Regions from separate parts of the Vibrio sp. 1F263 genome, predicted to be linked through region 1. Evidence: riboswitches for the same ligand, from Rfam matches in the RefSeq annotation. Region 1 holds a riboswitch; the other holds the start of a gene.
The links. Region 1 has a riboswitch for lysine ahead of ACED25_RS08120 (Na+/H+ antiporter NhaC family protein). Riboswitches for the same ligand answer to the same signal wherever they lie in the genome.

Region 1 (9,563 bases):
GCCGTTGTATTCTTCATCTTTGTTGATTGCGATAGAAAGGCGGCAACCACCGAAGTCTAAACGACGTAGTGTACGAAACTCTGAAGGCTCCTTTAGAGCGACACGGTCTAGGCGAACTTCTTCTAGTTCATTCTCACCGATAAAACCAAGGTCAACCACACCATCCATGATAAGGCCTGGGATGTCGTCATCACGAACGAGTAACAAGTCGATTGGCATATTTAGTGAATGAACAACTAAGCGCTCACCCATGATGTTAAATTTCACACCACATTTTTTAAGTAGATCTTGGCACTCTTTACTTAAGCGACCTTTCTTTTGAATTGCGATTCTTAGGCGTTGTGTCTGCATTGCTGTATCCCTGTGCAAATATTTGAATTTATTGATTATTTAAAAGTGCTAAAACTAAAAAACCCTCGGAAGACTTTGTCGTCCCGAGGGTTTAAATCTAAATTCTTTGACTTAACCTCCGGGAGAATTCTTGCTCCCGGGTATACGTAAATCTCCCCGAAAGACTAGATAGGGTGATGATGGTGATGAATGTTCATTACTAATTTACGCATACTTATCAGCTCTTAGGTTGTTTGCTGTCTTGTCTCCACACTAACTAAGCTGACACCCTTTTTCAACCATTTATTCGAACTTTTTTCACGAAATTTAAAATTAAATTAACGAACACAAAAAAAGGGAGGCAAACGCCTCCCTTCTCATTATTCAATCAAATGATGATTAGCTTTTACACGTTGCTATCTTGCAACGAGAGAAATAAGCCAATGCAAAACATACCGCAACAAACGTTAGAGACGCTGCGCCAAATGCAATGCCAGTTGATGATGTCATTCCTAGGGTGATAAAACCAATACACGATACGAACGCCACAGACAGCGCGTAAGGGAGCTGAGTCGATACGTGGTCAATGTGGTTACAACGCGCACCTGTAGAAGACAGAATCGTTGTATCCGAGATTGGAGAGCAGTGATCACCAAATACAGAACCCGCAAGAACCGCACTTAGCATAGGAAGAATTAGCGCGATGTCAGAGGCAGCAGCCATGTCACCCGCAATCGGTAACATGATACCGAACGTACCCCAAGATGTACCTGTCGAGAACGCCATTAGGCCAGCAAGAAGGAACAAGATAACCGGTAGCCAGTGGTAATCGATGTTACCTGTTGCTAGAGAGGATAGGTACGAACCTGTTTTCATGTCGCCAATAACAGAACCAATCGTCCATGCAAATACAAGGATAAGGATAGCGCCAAACATTGAGCTTGCACCAATCCACATTGTTCTTGTGATATCAGCCATAGGCAGTTTCTGTTTGAATACCGTTGCTAGCGCAACGAGTAAACCAATAACACCACCGTAAACCAGAGACTTACCTACATCTGTATTTTCAAATGCACCAAGCAAGTTGAATGCTTGATCATCAGCAGTAAGCGCTTGGCCACCGGTGTAAAGCATTGCTGCAACCGTCGCGACGATTAACGCTACGATTGGCATAACGAGATCAGAAACAGAACCGTTTTCGCTCTCTTGAATATCTAGCTCTTCGTTTAGATCGTGCGCTTTCTTTTGATCATTATCACCTTCAAAACCACGGCCTTGAGAGGCTTCGATCTCATGCTCGCGCATTTTGCCAACATCTAAACCAAACCACGCAACGGCAAACACCATTAATAGTGCGAACACAGCGTAGAAGTTCATTGGGATAAGGCGAACGTAAGCACCCAGTGCAGAATACTCTGTCACACCGTGTGTCACTAAGATGCCACCAATGATAGTGATGATGTAAGCACCCCAGCTAGAAGCCGGCATGATCACACACATAGGAGCAGCAGTTGAATCTAGGATATAAGCTAGCTTAGCGCGAGATACGTAGAAGCGGTCAGTTACAGGGCGAGAGATGGCACCTACCGCTAAGCTGTTGAAGTAATCATCAACAAAGATGAATACGCCTAAGAAGGCAGCAAGTAGTTTTGAACCACGTTTGCTTTTAACACGAGACTGTGCCCACTCAGCGAATGCGCGAGTACCGCCAGACAGTGTTAATAATGCCGTTGTCATTCCAAGGATAATTAGGAAAGCAACGATGCTCATGTTCCAAGTGTTAATACCACCATCTTCGATGAAAACACCAGATACTTTAGTAAAGACGTAGCTAGCTGCGTTACCTACTGAGTAGTCAGCAAGTAGAATCGCACCCATGACGATACCGACACCCAAGGAAACTAATACACGACGGGTAACAATAGCAAGAGTCAAGGCAACCAAGGGAGGAAGCAGCGATAAAGGCGATGTTGCAAAATCTATTAAATTCATGATCTTCAAAAACCAGTTTTTTATTTGGCTAGAGATCTACTGCAGATAAACTTGATACGGCTTATCAAGCTCATGTTGAACTAAGCGAAAGGGAAGTGAACACTTCACCCAACCCTACAGTAGCGCTCCATAGTTTAAAATTAAGACTATGGCAGTGTTGTACCTATTGAGCACAACCCCAGCAAATTGCTTAGATATACAATTTACTTCGGCAATTACACCTTTCATTCCCGTTCATTGGCATCACCCCAACGAAAACTACTCTTTATAATTGCACCTCTACGTGCGGTAACATTATTAACCGTGTAAACCAGAGTTTAACAACAGATTAACCAAAGCACCGCATCAGGTAGCCGCAATTGTACCCATCAAGAGCAACAATGCAACATATCATTCCGAGAAAAATAAGCTTTTTGTTAATGAAGTAATCAATAGAAGAATAGTCAACTTTTACGGATTACTCCACTTAACACATATCAGATATCACCTGTTTTTTTTAAGATATTCTTAATAGTTATTATAAGTTCATTAGAAGTCTATCTTTTCATCTTAAAACACTCGTCTCATTTTCTTATTTAAATAACTAATAGAAGAAATACTATTTGTTTTATTCTTAGGCTCTGTTTATTATTAGGAGGATTATTTAGTTTACCTTGATGGGAAATATCATGTCTGAATTAACAAAAACTCTATTAAATATCCGTAGCCTTCGTGCGTTCTCACGTGAATTAACTCTTGAGCAACTTGAAGAAGCGCTAGACAAGCTGACTATTGTTGTACAAGAACGTCAAGAGTCTGAAGCTGAAGAACGCGCAGCAAAAGCAGAGCAAGAAGCTAAGCTTTCTGCTATCGCAGAACAAATTGCAAAAGACGGAATCGATGTTGCCGATCTTATTGCTGCACTTTCTGGTGAAGCAAAATCTAAAACAACAAAATCTAAACGTGCTCCTCGCCCTGCGAAATACAAATACGTAGACGCGAATGGCGACGAAAAAACTTGGACAGGTCAAGGCCGTACGCCTTCAGCTATCCAAGAACAACTAGATGCTGGTAAATCTCTAGAAGAGTTTGCTCTTTAAGGCATCGAGTTTGCTAAGTGAATAATCAATAACCCACTAAGCAATAGAATTAATATTTAAGTCGACTAAAGTATTATTTACGGCTTCAATATATTCAGAAACAAAAAAGGCTCCTTTCGGAGCCTTTTTTATATTTCACTATTAGAAATATAAATGAAAAAGATAAAAATATCTTATCTTTCCCAGTACGCTTCTTCTAGACTATCTTCTCTTTCAGGAAGGCCGCGAGACAAGCGAGGAGAGTGCTGAACCAACACTTCATAACTTGCACGGTTTGAATATTTACAAACTTGTGAGAAAGATGAATACGTTAAAAATGCATGTTGGTGCTTGCTAGAATTCGGTACATTTTCTTTATGATATTTATTTGCTGCCATATCATGTAATAAAGCCGACAGCGCCGCATCCCCTGCTCCATTGGTATTCTTGATCTTTTCTGGACCACCCATGTAAGGCGCGATATGCGAATAGATTTTCGTTGGGTTGTCACATAACTCTTTATGTGCAGGACGGCTAAACTCATAGCGGTTAAATTCTGCAATCGAGCCTGGTAACAACGGCAATGAAGTTTCACGCTTAACCGCGTCTTCAGTATAACCCGCCATAAATAAGCCAACAGGGCCTGCCGTACATAGAACCAAGTCTACCCACTCTAGTGCTTTGTCTGAAGCAGCAAGAGGATCGCTTTCACCTGTTAAAGCTTCAGCTTCATCTTCATTCATTGCAACAACGGTTACGTGCTGTTCCAGGAAATCTTTCCAGAACTCTGGGTCATCTTGAATAACGAATTTAGTACCAAGTGTTAAAACAACAGGTACATCGTATTTCTTCGCGTATTCAATAGCTTTCATTGTTGCTTCAGGCATAGGGTCGCCTGGCTTACAACGAACTAGATACGCTGTTAATACCAAAGCAGAAGCACTTTTGAAGATTTTCTCAGGAATGCTTTCTGGTTTTAATTGGTTCATTTGTCCTTCGCTAATTGCGAAAGTACGTTCACCATCTTCTGTAATTAATGCAAAGCAACGACCAATTGCGCCATCTACCCCTTGTAAATGGTTCAGATCCATTCTGCTTGATGTATTACATAAATAGCGGTAACCGTAGCTACCAATCTTAATATCTTGGCTCATTACACCTAACAGTGTTGAACGGTCATCCGCCAATACTGAGTAATTGTGTAATGTGTTACCGATCGTACCACCAGCGTATTCATTGGTGATCAGGCACTGTTCTTTTAATTCTTGATATAAGGATTCAGCAGCTTCATCACCGATAACCAGTGAGTGTCCCTTACTTAGGCCGTATTTTTCGATTAGCTCAGAACTCACTTTCGCTTCAATATCCACCAAAGTTTGGTCAATACCGATAATATGAGTACGTGACATTCTTTTGCTAGTTTGAGCTTGGCTTACTAAAGGATCACGAGCGTGAACCGGAAAATAGTGCTTTGATTTACGTTGTCCAGGGAATTTCATAAGGCTAGTCTAAGTCAAGGGGAAATAGGTGGCGGATTCTACCGCGCTATATTTAACGCGGCAATCTTTCAAACTATAGCAAACGTTTGCGAGGCTATTTTTTTATTCGCCTTCCATAAAGCTTAAGTCAGGTAGCATACCCAAATGCTCGGCGTAACGTTTTTGATTAAACTCAGCGCCGTTTTTCATTACATCAAATACCTCAATAGCCAGTGCACATGCCATAGCCGCAATCGCCTCTTCACGAGGAGTTCCTGTCATCATTAAACGCATCAGCGTCTCTTTCACTTTCACAGGTTGGCCATCTTCAAGTTGGTTTTCGATAATCTCGATCAACTGTTCTTCTTGCATAAACTCATTTTGTTCAGACATTTTTTATCTCAGGTCTTGGATTTCGAGCGACTATGCCACATATAGATCTGACATCCTAGCGAGTCTCCTCGCGTTCATGCGATTCTCTAACGAATTCAGCGCAATATTTGTGCAAATGAAACTGTGATTCCGGTCTCGGATCTGTCGCGGTGTTTCTCTTTCTGTTAGAATCTGCGACCAAGTAATAGTAACGGTGTTTAGACATGTCAGATATCAGCTCTGGAAACAGCGAAAAGAAAGTAATTGTCGGTATGTCCGGCGGTGTAGATTCGTCAGTATCGGCGTATCTTCTTCAGCAACAAGGCTATCAGGTAGAAGGCCTTTTCATGAAAAACTGGGAAGAAGACGATAACGAAGAATACTGCACGGCAGCTGAAGACCTTGCTGATGCTCAAGCGGTATGTGACAAACTAGGTATCCACCTTCACACTATCAACTTTGCAGCAGAGTACTGGGATAATGTATTCGAGTACTTTCTTGAAGAATACAAAGCGGGTCGTACACCGAACCCAGATATCCTTTGTAACAAAGAAATCAAATTCAAAGCATTCTTAGAGTTTGCGGATGAAGTATTAGACGCAGACTACATCGCGATGGGTCACTATGTTCGTCGTACTTTCCCAACACAAGAAGAGCTCGATGCTGGCGTAAAACCAGAAATGCTGCGTGGCTTAGACGGCAACAAAGACCAAAGCTATTTCCTATATACGCTAAGTTCAGATCAAGTGGCACGCAGCCTATTCCCAGTTGGTGAATTAGAGAAGCCTGAAGTGCGACGCATTGCTGAAGAGCAAGACCTGATCACAGCGAAGAAAAAAGACTCAACAGGTATCTGCTTTATTGGTGAGCGTAAGTTCACAGAATTCCTTGGCAAATATCTACCGGCTCAACCAGGTAACATCGAGACACCTGAAGGCCAAGTTATTGGGCAACACCAAGGCTTGATGTACCACACACTAGGCCAACGTAAAGGCCTGCATATCGGTGGCACCAAAGGTGGCGGCGGTAATGAAGAACCATGGTTTGTTGGTGAAAAAGATCTTAAACGTAATGTTCTGATCGCGGTACAAGGTAAAGACCACCCTCTTTTAAAATCAGAAGGTTTGATCGCTTCTCAGCTTCATTGGGTTAATCGCACACCAATTACTGAAGTTATGACGTGCACGGTAAAAACACGTTACCGTCAGACCGATATTCCTTGTACAATCATCCCAATTGATGATGAGAACATTAAGGTTATTTTTGACGAACCACAAATTGCGGTGACCCCAGGTCAATCAGCAGTGTTCTACCTAGACAACGTATGTCTTGGTGGTGGTATCATTGAAAAGCGCATCTAACCAATAATCGAACGACAAACAATAGAAGACAACTAGGAGTTACTACGTGGCTAATACACTTTATGACCGTACTATTGCTTTCGCTGGAATTTGCCAAGCTGTGGCTTTGGTTCAACAAGTAGCGAAAGACGGCCATTGTGATAAAGATGCCTTCGAAGCTTCACTCAGTGCCATTTTAAATACCAATCCAGCGAACACCGTGGGTGTCTTTGGACGTGAAGCGAACCTAAAGCTTGGCCTTGAGTGCTTAGTAAAAGGTATCGATAGTACTCCCGCTGGTAGCGATATTACTCGCTACATCATCAGCTTGATGGCACTTGAGCGTAAGCTATCTTCTCGTAACGACTCTATGTCTCAGCTTGGCGATCGTATTCAAACTGCAGAACGTCAAACTGAACACTTTGATCTGTTTGACGAGCAAATGATCAGCAACCTAGCCAGTATCTACCTTGATGTTGTGAGCCCTATCGGCCCGCGTATTCAGGTTTCTGGTACGCCAGCTGTACTTCAACAGACATCGAGCCAGCATAAGGTTCGTGCCCTGCTGCTATCAGGAATTCGAAGCGCTGTGTTATGGCGTCAAGTTGGCGGTAAACGTCGCCACCTTATCTTCGGTCGCAAGAAGATGATCGAGCAGGCTCAAATCCTGCTAGCTCGCATGTGATTTATTAGCTCACGCCTCGTCGCGAGCTTGTTTTTTGTACCAACACAACTCTCACGCAAACGATTGCGCAATATGCGTGACAATTGAGATTGTTACTGGTATAAACCTCTCAAAATTTAGAAAACTCAATTCAGGAGAACACCATGGAACTGTCAGCATTGACTGCTGTTTCACCAGTAGACGGCCGTTACGGAAGCAAGACTGTTGCATTACGCAGCATCTTTAGTGAGTTTGGCCTACTAAAGTACCGCTCTATCGTTGAAGTTCGTTGGTTACAAAAGCTTGCAGCTACAGATGCAATCAAAGAAGTACCAGCGTTCAGTGCAGAAGCTAACCAGTTTCTTGATGAACTAGCTGCTAACTTCAGTGAAGAAGATGCTCTACGTATCAAAGAGATCGAGCGCACGACTAACCACGACGTTAAAGCGGTTGAGTACTTCTTGAAAGAGAAAGTTGCTGGCGTTCCTGAACTTCACGCTGTAAACGAATTTATTCACTTTGCATGTACTTCTGAAGACATCAACAACACATCTCACGCGCTTATGCTTAAAGAAGCTCGTGACACAGTGATTCTTCCAGAAATCCGTAACGTAATTGATGCTATCAAAGCGCTTGCGAACGAGTACCGTGACATTCCATTACTGTCTCGTACACACGGTCAGCCTGCTTCTCCTTCTACTATGGGTAAAGAGATGGCTAACGTTGCGTACCGTATGGAACGTCAATACAAGCAAATCGAAAACGTTGAGATCCTAGCGAAAATCAACGGTGCTGTAGGTAACTACAACGCACACCTTTCTGCATACCCAGAAGTTGAATGGCACCAGTTCAGCGAAGAGTTCATCACTGAATCTCTTGGCGTAACTTGGAACCCGTACACAACTCAAATCGAACCTCACGATTACATCGCTGAGCTATTCGACGCTGTTGCTCGTTTCAACACTATCCTTCTAGACTTCGACCGTGACGTTTGGGGCTACATCGCTCTTGGTCACTTCAAGCAGAAGACTATTGCTGGCGAAATCGGTTCTTCTACAATGCCGCATAAAGTTAACCCAATTGACTTCGAAAACTCTGAAGGCAACCTTGGTCTAGCAAACGCAGTATTCAGCCACCTTGCACAAAAACTTCCAGTTTCTCGCTGGCAGCGTGACCTTACTGACTCTACGGTTCTTCGTAACCTAGGTGTTGGTGTTGGCTACGCTATCATTGCATACACTTCGACTCTGAAAGGTATTAGCAAGCTAGAAGTTAACCGTGAAGCGCTACTTGCTGAACTAGACAAGAACTGGGAAGTACTAGCAGAACCAGTACAAACAGTAATGCGCCGTTACGGCATCGAGAAGCCATACGAGAAGCTAAAAGAGCTAACTCGTGGTAAACGTGTAGATGGCGAAGGCATGCGTGCATTCATCGACGGCCTTGAAATCCCTGCAGACGAGAAAGTTCGTCTGAAAGAGATGACTCCAGCGAACTACATCGGTCAAGCTATCGAGCTAACTGACAAGCTGTAAGATTCGAATTTCGAATCACAGAATAGACTAAGGCTTCCCATGTGGAAGCCTTTTTGTTGGGCGGAAGAAAGTGTGCTTAGTACGCGCTGTTATCAAAAGAACATAGCCCCCCTCCTAATTACCCTACACATGTCAGTCCGTGCGATATCAACCAATAAATATTGCAACGCTTCATCACTAGTAACCCTCTATCACCAGACACATATCCCTCGGATACTTACTGTCTTGAATACCAAGATCAAAAAAGGCCTCCCGAAGGAAGCCTTTCAAAGGTCTCTTGTCGTCTAGCGACGAGAATTACGTAGCGATTACATGTTACGTAGAGACGCAATACGCTTGTCTAGTGGTGGGTGGCTCATCAGAAGCTCAGTAAGCGATTTCTTGCCGTTGATACCAAATGCCATCATAGAACCTTCTAGTTGTGGCTCATGGCTCACCTTAAGACGCTCTAGCGCTGCTATCATCTTCTCTTTACCTACTAAGTGCGCAGCACCTGCATCGGCATGGAATTCACGATGACGGCTGTACCACATCGTAATGAAGCTTGCTAAGAAACCAAATACTAATTCCAGCACCATAGACACACCAAAGTACACCATCATGTTGCTGCCACCCTCTTCTTCGTTGTCATTCGACGCAACAATGTTGGCGATGAAACGAGATAGGAAGATAACGAACGTGTTCACCACGCCCTGCATTAGCGTCATGGTCACCATATCACCGTTCGCGATGTGACTCACTTCATGCGCTAACACTGCTTCAGCTTCATCACGCGTCATGTTGTGTAGCAGACC
Region 2 (9,563 bases), on a different contig from region 1:
AGAGATCGTGTTCTCGGCTAATTTTGCTTGTCCAAAGTGTGGCTACAGCATGCAAGAACTTGAGCCTCGCCTATTCTCATTCAATAACCCGGCAGGTGCTTGTGGTACTTGTGATGGACTTGGTGTTCAACAATATTTTGATCCAAGTCGAGTTATTTTAGATGAGAACCTAAGCATTGCAGAAGGTGCAATAAAAGGCTGGGATCAGAAAAATTATTACTATTTCCAAATGCTAACATCGCTGTCAGACCATTATGATTTTGACCTTTATGCTCCGTTCAATTCTTTATCAAAGAAAACTCAAGAGATCATCCTCAAGGGGTCTGGTAGAACTGAAGTAGAATTCAAATACATCAATGATCGTGGTGATATCCGAGTAAAACGCCACCCCTTTGAAGGTATTTTAAATACGTTAGAACGCCGTTACCGCGATACCGAATCTAGCGCTGTGCGTGAAGATCTTGCCAAGTACATATCAACGAAATCATGCTCTAGCTGTGATGGTACACGCTTAAGATTAGAAGCTCGAAATGTCTTTATTGGCGATACCACACTACCACAAATCGTTCAGCTCAGCATTGCTGACGCACTACAATTTTTCCAAGAGTTGAAGTTAGACGGCCAACGTGGACAAATTGCTGATAAAGTGATGAAAGAGATCAATGATCGTCTGCATTTTTTGGTGAACGTTGGTTTGAATTACCTGAACCTATCACGCAGTGCAGAAACACTGTCAGGTGGTGAAGCGCAAAGAATTCGTCTAGCAAGTCAAATTGGGGCCGGTTTAGTTGGCGTTATGTATGTGTTGGATGAACCATCGATTGGCCTCCACCAGCGTGATAATGAACGTCTACTGCAAACTCTGGTTCACCTAAGAGACTTAGGAAATACCGTACTTGTTGTTGAGCATGACGAAGATGCGATTCGTTGCGCTGACCATGTTATCGATATAGGCCCAGGCGCAGGTGTTCATGGTGGTCACGTGGTCGCTGAAGGCACCATGCAAGACATCATCGAAAATCCGAATTCTTTAACTGGGCAATACCTCAGCGGCGCCAAAGAAATTGCGATCCCCAAACAAAGAACGCCTATCGATAAGAAAAAGGTCGTCGAGATCGTTGGCGCGACTGGGAACAACCTAAAGAATGTCACTGCGACAATCCCTGTAGGCTTGTTCAGCTGTATTACCGGTGTATCGGGATCCGGTAAATCAACACTCATCAATGACACCTTCTTTAAAGTCGCCCACACTCAATTGAACGGTGCAACAACTGCAGTTCCGGCGCAGCACAAAAAGATTAAAGGCTTAGAGCATTTCGACAAAGTAATCGATATTGATCAAAGCCCTATCGGTCGAACACCAAGATCGAATCCTGCAACCTACACTGGTATTTTCACTCCAATTCGAGAGTTATTTGCAGGTACACAAGAATCACGATCTCGTGGCTACAAGCCAGGTCGATTCAGTTTTAACGTTCGTGGTGGTCGTTGTGAAGCGTGTCAGGGAGACGGCGTCATCAAAGTAGAGATGCATTTCTTGCCAGATGTGTATGTACCGTGCGATGTGTGTAAAGGTAAGCGTTATAACCGTGAAACGCTAGAGGTCCGCTACAAGGGGAAAACCATTGACGAAGTTCTAGAGATGACTGTCGAAGATGCTCGAGAATACTTCAACCCTGTTCCTGTTATTGCTCGTAAGCTGCAAACATTGATGGATGTTGGCCTTTCCTACATTCGCCTCGGACAAGCAGCAACAACCTTGTCTGGCGGTGAAGCACAACGTGTTAAGTTGGCAAGAGAGTTATCTAAGCGAGACACGGGGAAAACCTTATACATTCTCGATGAGCCAACAACAGGCCTACATTTCCACGATATCCAGCAACTGTTAACGGTACTGCATAGATTACGGGATCACGGTAATACGGTTGTCGTGATTGAGCATAACCTAGACGTCGTCAAAACAGCGGACTGGATCCTAGATCTTGGCCCTGAAGGTGGTCAAGGAGGCGGTGAAATTGTTGCAGAAGGTACACCTGAAGATGTGGCGTTAGTCGAAGGTTCGCACACTGCTCGCTTCCTTAAGCCTATGTTAAATTTGAAGTAGGTGTAAAATAGCTCCCTGCGAGCAGACAGAAAAATGTTAAAGTAACAGGGCTTTTTTCAGAAGGAACAAGCTCTGTTTTTATAAGGTTAGGGATTTATGGCAACAATACATACTAGCGGTACCCAGCTAGAAAATCAGAGAACTCAGCTTCCGCTTAACAAGGCATTCCTTGCCTCTTTAGCTGTTATATTCTTATTAGCCATGCACTTTTTCATGCCCAATCCTGGAGGCTCAGGCCTCGCTTTATCCTTTAATCCAACCACTTGGTTAGCTCTTAGCTTTACGTTGGCGATTGGCTTCTACCAGCTTGCCACTAACCGAGCACTCAAATATTCAAAGTTAACCGTTGGCTTGCTAATAAGCTGCGTGATACTGACGTTGCCCATTATTTACAGCAACGCCTCTCCTCAAGCCGCATCAGGCCGACTACTGGGATTGTGGGCGGGCTTCGCTTTATTCGTGGTGCTTCAGCAATTTAAATTCAGTAACAAACACAAACAACGCATGTTGTGGTTCATTGTTCTTGCTGTCGTCCTACAAGCACTTTTTGGCTATGTGCAATATTTCTTACTGGAACCTGGCAACCTATTTGGTTATAACACTGCGGCCAATAGACCTTATGGGATATTTCAACAACCGAATGTTATGGCCAGCTTTTTAGCTACCGGTTTTGTGCTTTCAGCTTATCTTTTAGCGAGACAGCCTGCTAAATATAATCGCAAAATTAGCGAGTCATTCTTACTATACCTGACACCAACCTTAACCGTACCTTTGCTGATCATCATTGCATCACGTACAGGATGGTTGGCTGCCGTAATCGGGTTTGTCTGCATTCTGCCTTACCTTTACAAGTTCTCGACCAAGAAGCGCTTCTACGGATGGTGTGTATCAGTGGTAGTCGGTATCGTCGTCGCTTTTTCGGTGATCAGCCTCAGTACAACTGATAGCCTCGCAAGCAAAAGGGCTAACTTAGAAAGCCCACGAGCTTATACCTTTCCGCAAGCGCTCGATATGATGATCGAAAAGCCATTTACAGGGTATGGCTACGGGAAATTCGAATCCGAGTACACGCTATACACAGCTCGCCAGCATCAACTCAACCCAAATTATCATCCCGGCCTTCCTTCAATGGATCACCCACACAATGAGTTCCTGTTTTGGGGGGTTGAGGGCGGAATAGTACCAATCATCGGGATCTTGATTGCTGCGGTGTTGGTGATGTCACGCATAGCTAACTCAGCGAAAGGAACACGTCTAGCACTACTTGCGCTATTCATACCTATACTCTTACATTCTCAGCTTGAGTATCCTTTTTACCACTCGGCGATTCACTGGATAACCTTTATCATTTTGATTTACTGGGTCGACCAACGGGCTTCTCGCCACTATCAGCAGCCGTTTAGTATCGTCAGTAAAACCCTATTCAGAGTGTCGAGCTTAGTCGTTCCTATCTTGGTGAGTTTTTACATGCTGAGTGCCTTACACACCAATTATGTACTCACTAAATTTGAAATGTCTAAGCCGAAAAACCCGGACATTCTTAAGCAGGTAACAAACCCCGTAGTCTGGAAAGATCGCTATGATTGGGACGTGTACAGTACCTATCTAAATATCGGCCTCTACAAAGCCGATCCTAGCCTGATCCAACCTTATATAGATTGGTCGTTAGAGATCATAAAGAGTAAGCCAAGGCCTACTTTCTACAGTAACCTGATTCTCGCGTATCAAGGATTAGGTGATCACAGCAAGGCAGAACAAATTCGTAGTGAAGCGAGCTTCTTGTTCCCAAATCGAGACTTTTCCAAGGTTCAGTATAAGAAGATATCGGAAGCAGAAAACAATATCTCTGCTGCTAAATGATGCCAAGGAATCTAGAGTCATTTTGCTGTAATGACGTTTAGCCTAGACACAAAAAAGCGCACATTCTCTCGTGCGCTTTTCTTTTAAACTTCAATTTATTAGCGTTATTTTAAAACGTCTTGTAACGCTTTTAAGCACAAAGCGACATTCTCTTTTCGAGCGCCATAACCCATTAAACCAATACGCCAAGCCTTCCCAGCCAGAGAGCCCAGCCCAGCACCGATTTCAAGATTATACTCTTCTAACAGCTGCGTTCTTATTTTGGCTTCATCAATCCCTTCAGGGAAGTAAAGCGCATTCAATTGAGGTAGGCGACTCTCTTCATCAACCACAAACTTTAATCCTAGTGCTTCTACGCCTTCTTTAAGCTCTTGGTGCATCGCATGGTGACGTGACCACGCATTATCCAGGCCTTCATTTTTCAATAAAACCAACGACTCATGCAGAGCATATAGGCTGTTCACAGGCGCAGTGTGGTGATAGCTACGCTTACCTTCTCCACTCCAATAACCTAATACCAAGCTCTGATCCAAGAACCAGCTTTGTACGGGAGCTTGACGTGCTTTCATTTTATCGACAGCACGTTGAGAGAACGTCACGGGAGATAAACCAGGTACACAAGACAGACACTTCTGACTGCCTGAATAAACCGCATCGAGTAGCCATTCATCAACCAACAATGGCACACCACCTAATGATGTCACCGCATCCACAATCGACAATGCATCAAACTGGCGAGCGACTGCGGAAATAGCTTGAGCATCCGATAACGCGCCAGTAGACGTCTCGGCATGCACAAATGCGACAGCAACAGCATCAGGGTTTTCTGCCAATGCTTTTTCTACCTTTTTAACGGAAACGGGTTTGCCCCACTCATCATCGACAAGGATCGCTTCACCACCACAACGCACAACATTCTCTCGCATACGTTCACCGAAAACACCATTGCGACAAACAATGACCTTTTCACCAGGCTCAATCAAGTTAACAAAACAGGTTTCCATGCCCGCACTGCCTGGAGCAGAAACGGCAATCGTAAATTCGTTTTCCGTCTGAAAAGCGTATTTGAGAAGTTGTTTAAGCTCATCCATCATCGCAATAAATAGCGGGTCAAGGTGACCAATGGTTGGACGGCTTAAGGCCTGTAAAACTTGAGGAGAAATGTCTGAAGGCCCCGGCCCCATTAACGTTCGGTGTGGCGGATAAAAGCTATCGATAGCAGCAGTGAGTGTTAAATTAAACATGTACATCCCTTACGTTAATGTTGTGAACAATCCACCCTAAAGCAAATTGATTACCTCAGCAATTAGCCATAAGTATTGAGGTCAAACCAGTGTCACATAATTGTTAAAATTATTTTTCAATTATCTCACGTTACGGATTGACATTATTTGCGCAAACACGTTCAATGAAATGGCTATCTAGCAGAAGAGGAGCACTGCCCAGGCAGGTGTTTTGTGGAACCGCATTTCCAATACAAAACATTCATGGGGAGCAGTGCCGAGATAATAAAAGGATGCAGGACCTTTATTATCGGTTGAGCGGGCTGAATCCCGTTAACTGTCGCCATTTCTATATGGTGAAGAGCTTCTGAGGTTACTATTCTAATAATTCCTCTCTTTTTTGCTCTAAAACTCTCTTCGAAAAACATCGGACGTTGGATTACCCAACAGTAATTTTATTTTAGGAAATCGTGGGAGATATATCGTGAGTGCATCTAATGTAGCTGGTTCTTTTAATGTCGCTAAGTTTGGTGGAACAAGTGTTGCCAACTTTGAAGCAATGAGCCGTTGTGCTGCCATTATTGAAAACAACTCAAATACGAAACTGGTCGTGAGTAGCGCATGCTCTGGCGTGACTAACCTGCTTGTTGAACTCGCGAATGGTGTTCAAGATAAAACTCGTCGCCAAGAACTAGTGACACAGTTAACCGACATTCATAATACGATTCTTGCTCAGCTAGCTGACCCAATTAGCATTGAAAAAGATGTGCACTGTATTCTGGATGATATTGCGAGCGCTGCAGAAGCCGCATCATTCCAAGCCAGTACCAAACTCACCGATCACCTAGTGGCATGTGGCGAACTAATGTCGACACATATCCTCGCTCAAATCATTCGCGAACGTGGTACACCAGCGGCTCGTTTTGATATCAGAGAAGTGATGCGCACCAATGATGATTTCGGTAAAGCAGAACCACAACTGGAAGATATTGCAGCCCTTGCACAGCAGAAACTGATTCCACTTTGCCAACAACAAGTTATCGTTACCCAAGGTTTTATCGGTGCCGATAGCGAAGGTAACACCACAACATTAGGTCGTGGCGGCAGTGATTATTCAGCTGCACTGATTGCGGAGTCAGTACAAGCGATTGGCTTAGAAATTTGGACTGATGTTCCAGGCATCTACACCACAGATCCACGCATCGCATCGAAAGCATCTCCTATCCCAGAGATCAGCTTCAGTGAGGCATCTGAGATGGCAAACTTTGGCGCGAAAATATTACACCCTTCAACTCTGGTTCCTGCACTACGCCATCAAATCCCTGTTTTTGTCGGCTCATCAAAATCACCAGAGCTTGGTGGAACATGGATTCGTCAACAAGTTGAAAGCTCTCCTCTGTTCAGAGCGCTTGCCCTACGCTGCAACCAAACCATGGTTACGCTACGCAGCGCTAACATGTTCCATGCCTATGGTTTTTTGGCTAAGGTATTCGAGATCCTGGCTAAACATAAGATCTCAGTCGATCTTATCACTACCTCAGAGATCAGTGTCTCACTTACTCTCGATCAAACCGATACCTCTGGTGGTGCTCCTGAGTTACCTGAAGCCGCTCGCCTTGAGCTTGAAGAGTTGTGTTCCGTAGATATTGAGCACGACCTATGCCTCGTTGCTCTTATTGGTAACAACATGAGCGAAAGCAAAGGCTATGCAAAGCAGGTATTCGGCACTCTAGAAGATTTCAACCTACGTATGATTTGTTACGGAGCAAGCCCACACAACCTATGCTTCTTGCTAGATGAATCTGTGTCTAAGTTGGCGATTCAAAAACTTCATCAAGAGTTATTTGAGTAGATAGTCCGTTTATCATCGACAGATAAATAACTAAATTACAGATACAAAAAGGGTTGCTATTAAGCAACCCTTTCTCTTTTTTACGTTACGAATCAAAGCTCGTTATAGATTCAAACTAGTTAATGTTTGGGCCTAACCACTTCTCAGCTTCCAACATATCCCAACCTTTACGGTCGGCATAGCTATCCACTTGATCCTGTTGAATCTGTGCAATCGCAAAGTATCGGGCATCAGGATGTGAAAAATACATACCAGACACTGAAGCACCAGGCCACATCGCGTAGCTCGTGGTTAGTGACATGTCGATCGCTTTTTCAACATCCATCAACTCCCACAACGTTCCTTTTTCTGTATGTTCTGGGCAAGCAGGGTAACCTGGAGCTGGACGAATACCTTGGTACTTCTCACGAATCAAATCGTCATTAGACAGATCCTCATCCGGCGAGTAGCCCCAAATGTCCTTTCTCACTTCTTTATGCAGGTATTCAGCGAACGCTTCAGCCAATCGGTCAGCAACCGCCTGAATCATAATCGCGTTGTAGTCATCACCGTTGGCTTTGTATTCATCAGCAAGCTCACGCTCGCCGATACCACCAGTCACTGCAAAGCCACCAATCCAGTCCGCTTTACCGCTATCTTTCGGCGCAATGTAATCAGACAAACAGTAGTTAAAACCTTTTGGCTTCTCGGTTTGCTGACGAAGGTTGTGTAAAACCTTTAACACTTCAGTACGAGATTCATCGGTATACACTTCGATATCATCGCCAACGCTGTTGGCAGGGAACATCGCACACATCCCACGAGCTTCAAGTAACTTCTCTTTCTGTACTCGATCCAATAAATCGTTGGCATCTTTGAATAAGCGTTTCGCTTCCTCGCCCACTTCTTCATGATTAAGAATTGCAGGGTATTTACCGACCAATGACCATGTCATAAAGAATGGAGTCCAGTCTATGTACTGGCGCAAAGTTGCCACATCAAAATCATTAAAGATGTGAACTCCCGGCTTAGCGGGTGCCGGTGGCGTATAAGCATCCCAATCGATAGCGACTTTATTAGCACGCGCTCTTTCAAGAGTGACAGGTTTAGTACGAGGCTTCTTACGATTATGCTGATCGCGAACGCGATCGTAATCAATATCCAGTTTCTCAACGAAAGCGGGTTTCAGTTCATCAGAGAGTAGCGAGGTGCAAACACCTACCGCACGTGAAGCATTGTTTACGTAGACCACAGGCTCAGAGTAGTTCTGTTCAATCTTAACGGCTGTATGCGCTTTAGATGTGGTTGCTCCACCGATGAGAAGAGGCAGTTTAAAGCCTTGTCTTTCCATTTCTTTCGCAACATGCACCATCTCATCCAGGGAAGGAGTGATCAAACCCGAAAGGCCAATGATATCGACGTTTTCTTCCTTAGCGACCTTAAGGATTTTTTCACATGAAACCATCACGCCTAAATCGATAATTTCGTAGTTATTACACTGCAAGACAACGCCCACAATATTTTTTCCAATATCGTGAACATCGCCTTTTACGGTCGCAAGTAAGATTTTTCCGTTAGTTGCACCTACGTCTTTGGTTGCATTGATAAATGGCTCTAGATGGGCTACCGCTTGCTTCATAACACGTGCAGATTTCACCACTTGAGGAAGGAACATCTTACCTTCACCAAAGAGGTCACCAACCACATTCATACCATCCATTAATGGGCCTTCTATCACCTCGATAGGGCGAGAGGCATTAACACGAGCTTCTTCGGTATCTTCAACAATAAAGTCGGTAATACCTTTAACTAAGGAATGCTCTAAGCGTTTTTCTACTGGCCAGGTACGCCACTCTAAAGCAGATTTATCTTCAACTTTTCCAACTGCACGCTCTAGATATTCAGTTGCGATATCTAGCAAGCGCTCAGTGGAATCATCTCGGCGGTTTAGAACCACATCTTCAACGGCTTCACGTAAATCCTCAGGGACATTATCGTAAATCTCTAATTGCCCAGCATTTACGATGCCCATATCCATACCGTTTTTAAAGCAGTGGTATAGGAATACTGCGTGGATAGCCTCACGAACGTAGTTATTACCTCGGAATGAGAACGAAACATTCGATACACCACCAGAAATCATCGCATGAGGTAAGTCTCGTTTGATGTCCCCTACAGCTTCAATGAAATCGACCGCATAGTTGTTATGCTCATCAATACCTGTCGCCACAGCAAAAATGTTCGGGTCAAAAATAATATCTTCAGGTGGGAAGCCCACTTCATCAACCAGAATATTGTAGGCATTAGTGCAAATCTCAACCTTACGCTCTCGAGTATCAGCTTGGCCAACTTCATCGAACGCCATCACGATAACGGCAGCACCATATCGGCGAACCAGTTTCGCTTGTTCGACAAACTTCTCTTTCCCTTCCTTCAATGAGATCGAGTTAACGATGCCTTTACCCTGAATACATTTCAGACCCGCTTCAATAACTTCCCATTTTGAAGAGTCGACCATGACTGGCACTTTCGAGATCTCAGGCTC

Region 2: linked by a shared signal. The riboswitch ahead of lysC (lysine-sensitive aspartokinase 3) and the one ahead of ACED25_RS08120 (Na+/H+ antiporter NhaC family protein) in region 1 are both predicted to bind lysine.

What each region holds. Positions count from the first base shown of each region.
Region 1 covers NZ_JBGONI010000008.1:151,412-160,974, reverse strand. The annotation lists gene hisG (ATP phosphoribosyltransferase) at 1-351, opposite strand, end outside; His leader region at 405-540, opposite strand; gene ACED25_RS08120 (Na+/H+ antiporter NhaC family protein) at 730-2,322, opposite strand; lysine riboswitch at 2,435-2,612, opposite strand; gene ACED25_RS08115 (H-NS family nucleoid-associated regulatory protein) at 2,991-3,401, shown strand; gene ACED25_RS08110 (inosine/guanosine kinase) at 3,575-4,879, opposite strand; gene ACED25_RS08105 (hypothetical protein) at 4,982-5,251, opposite strand; gene mnmA (tRNA 2-thiouridine(34) synthase MnmA) at 5,455-6,591, shown strand; gene hflD (high frequency lysogenization protein HflD) at 6,638-7,255, shown strand; gene purB (adenylosuccinate lyase) at 7,399-8,769, shown strand; gene htpX (protease HtpX) at 9,078-9,563, opposite strand, start outside.
Region 2 covers NZ_JBGONI010000031.1:53,146-62,708, forward strand. The annotation lists gene uvrA (excinuclease ABC subunit UvrA) at 1-2,104, shown strand, start outside; gene ACED25_RS17525 (PglL family O-oligosaccharyltransferase) at 2,201-3,964, shown strand; gene ACED25_RS17530 (alanine--glyoxylate aminotransferase family protein) at 4,069-5,208, opposite strand; lysine riboswitch at 5,385-5,562, shown strand; gene lysC (lysine-sensitive aspartokinase 3) at 5,672-7,039, shown strand; gene metH (methionine synthase) at 7,155-9,563, opposite strand, start outside.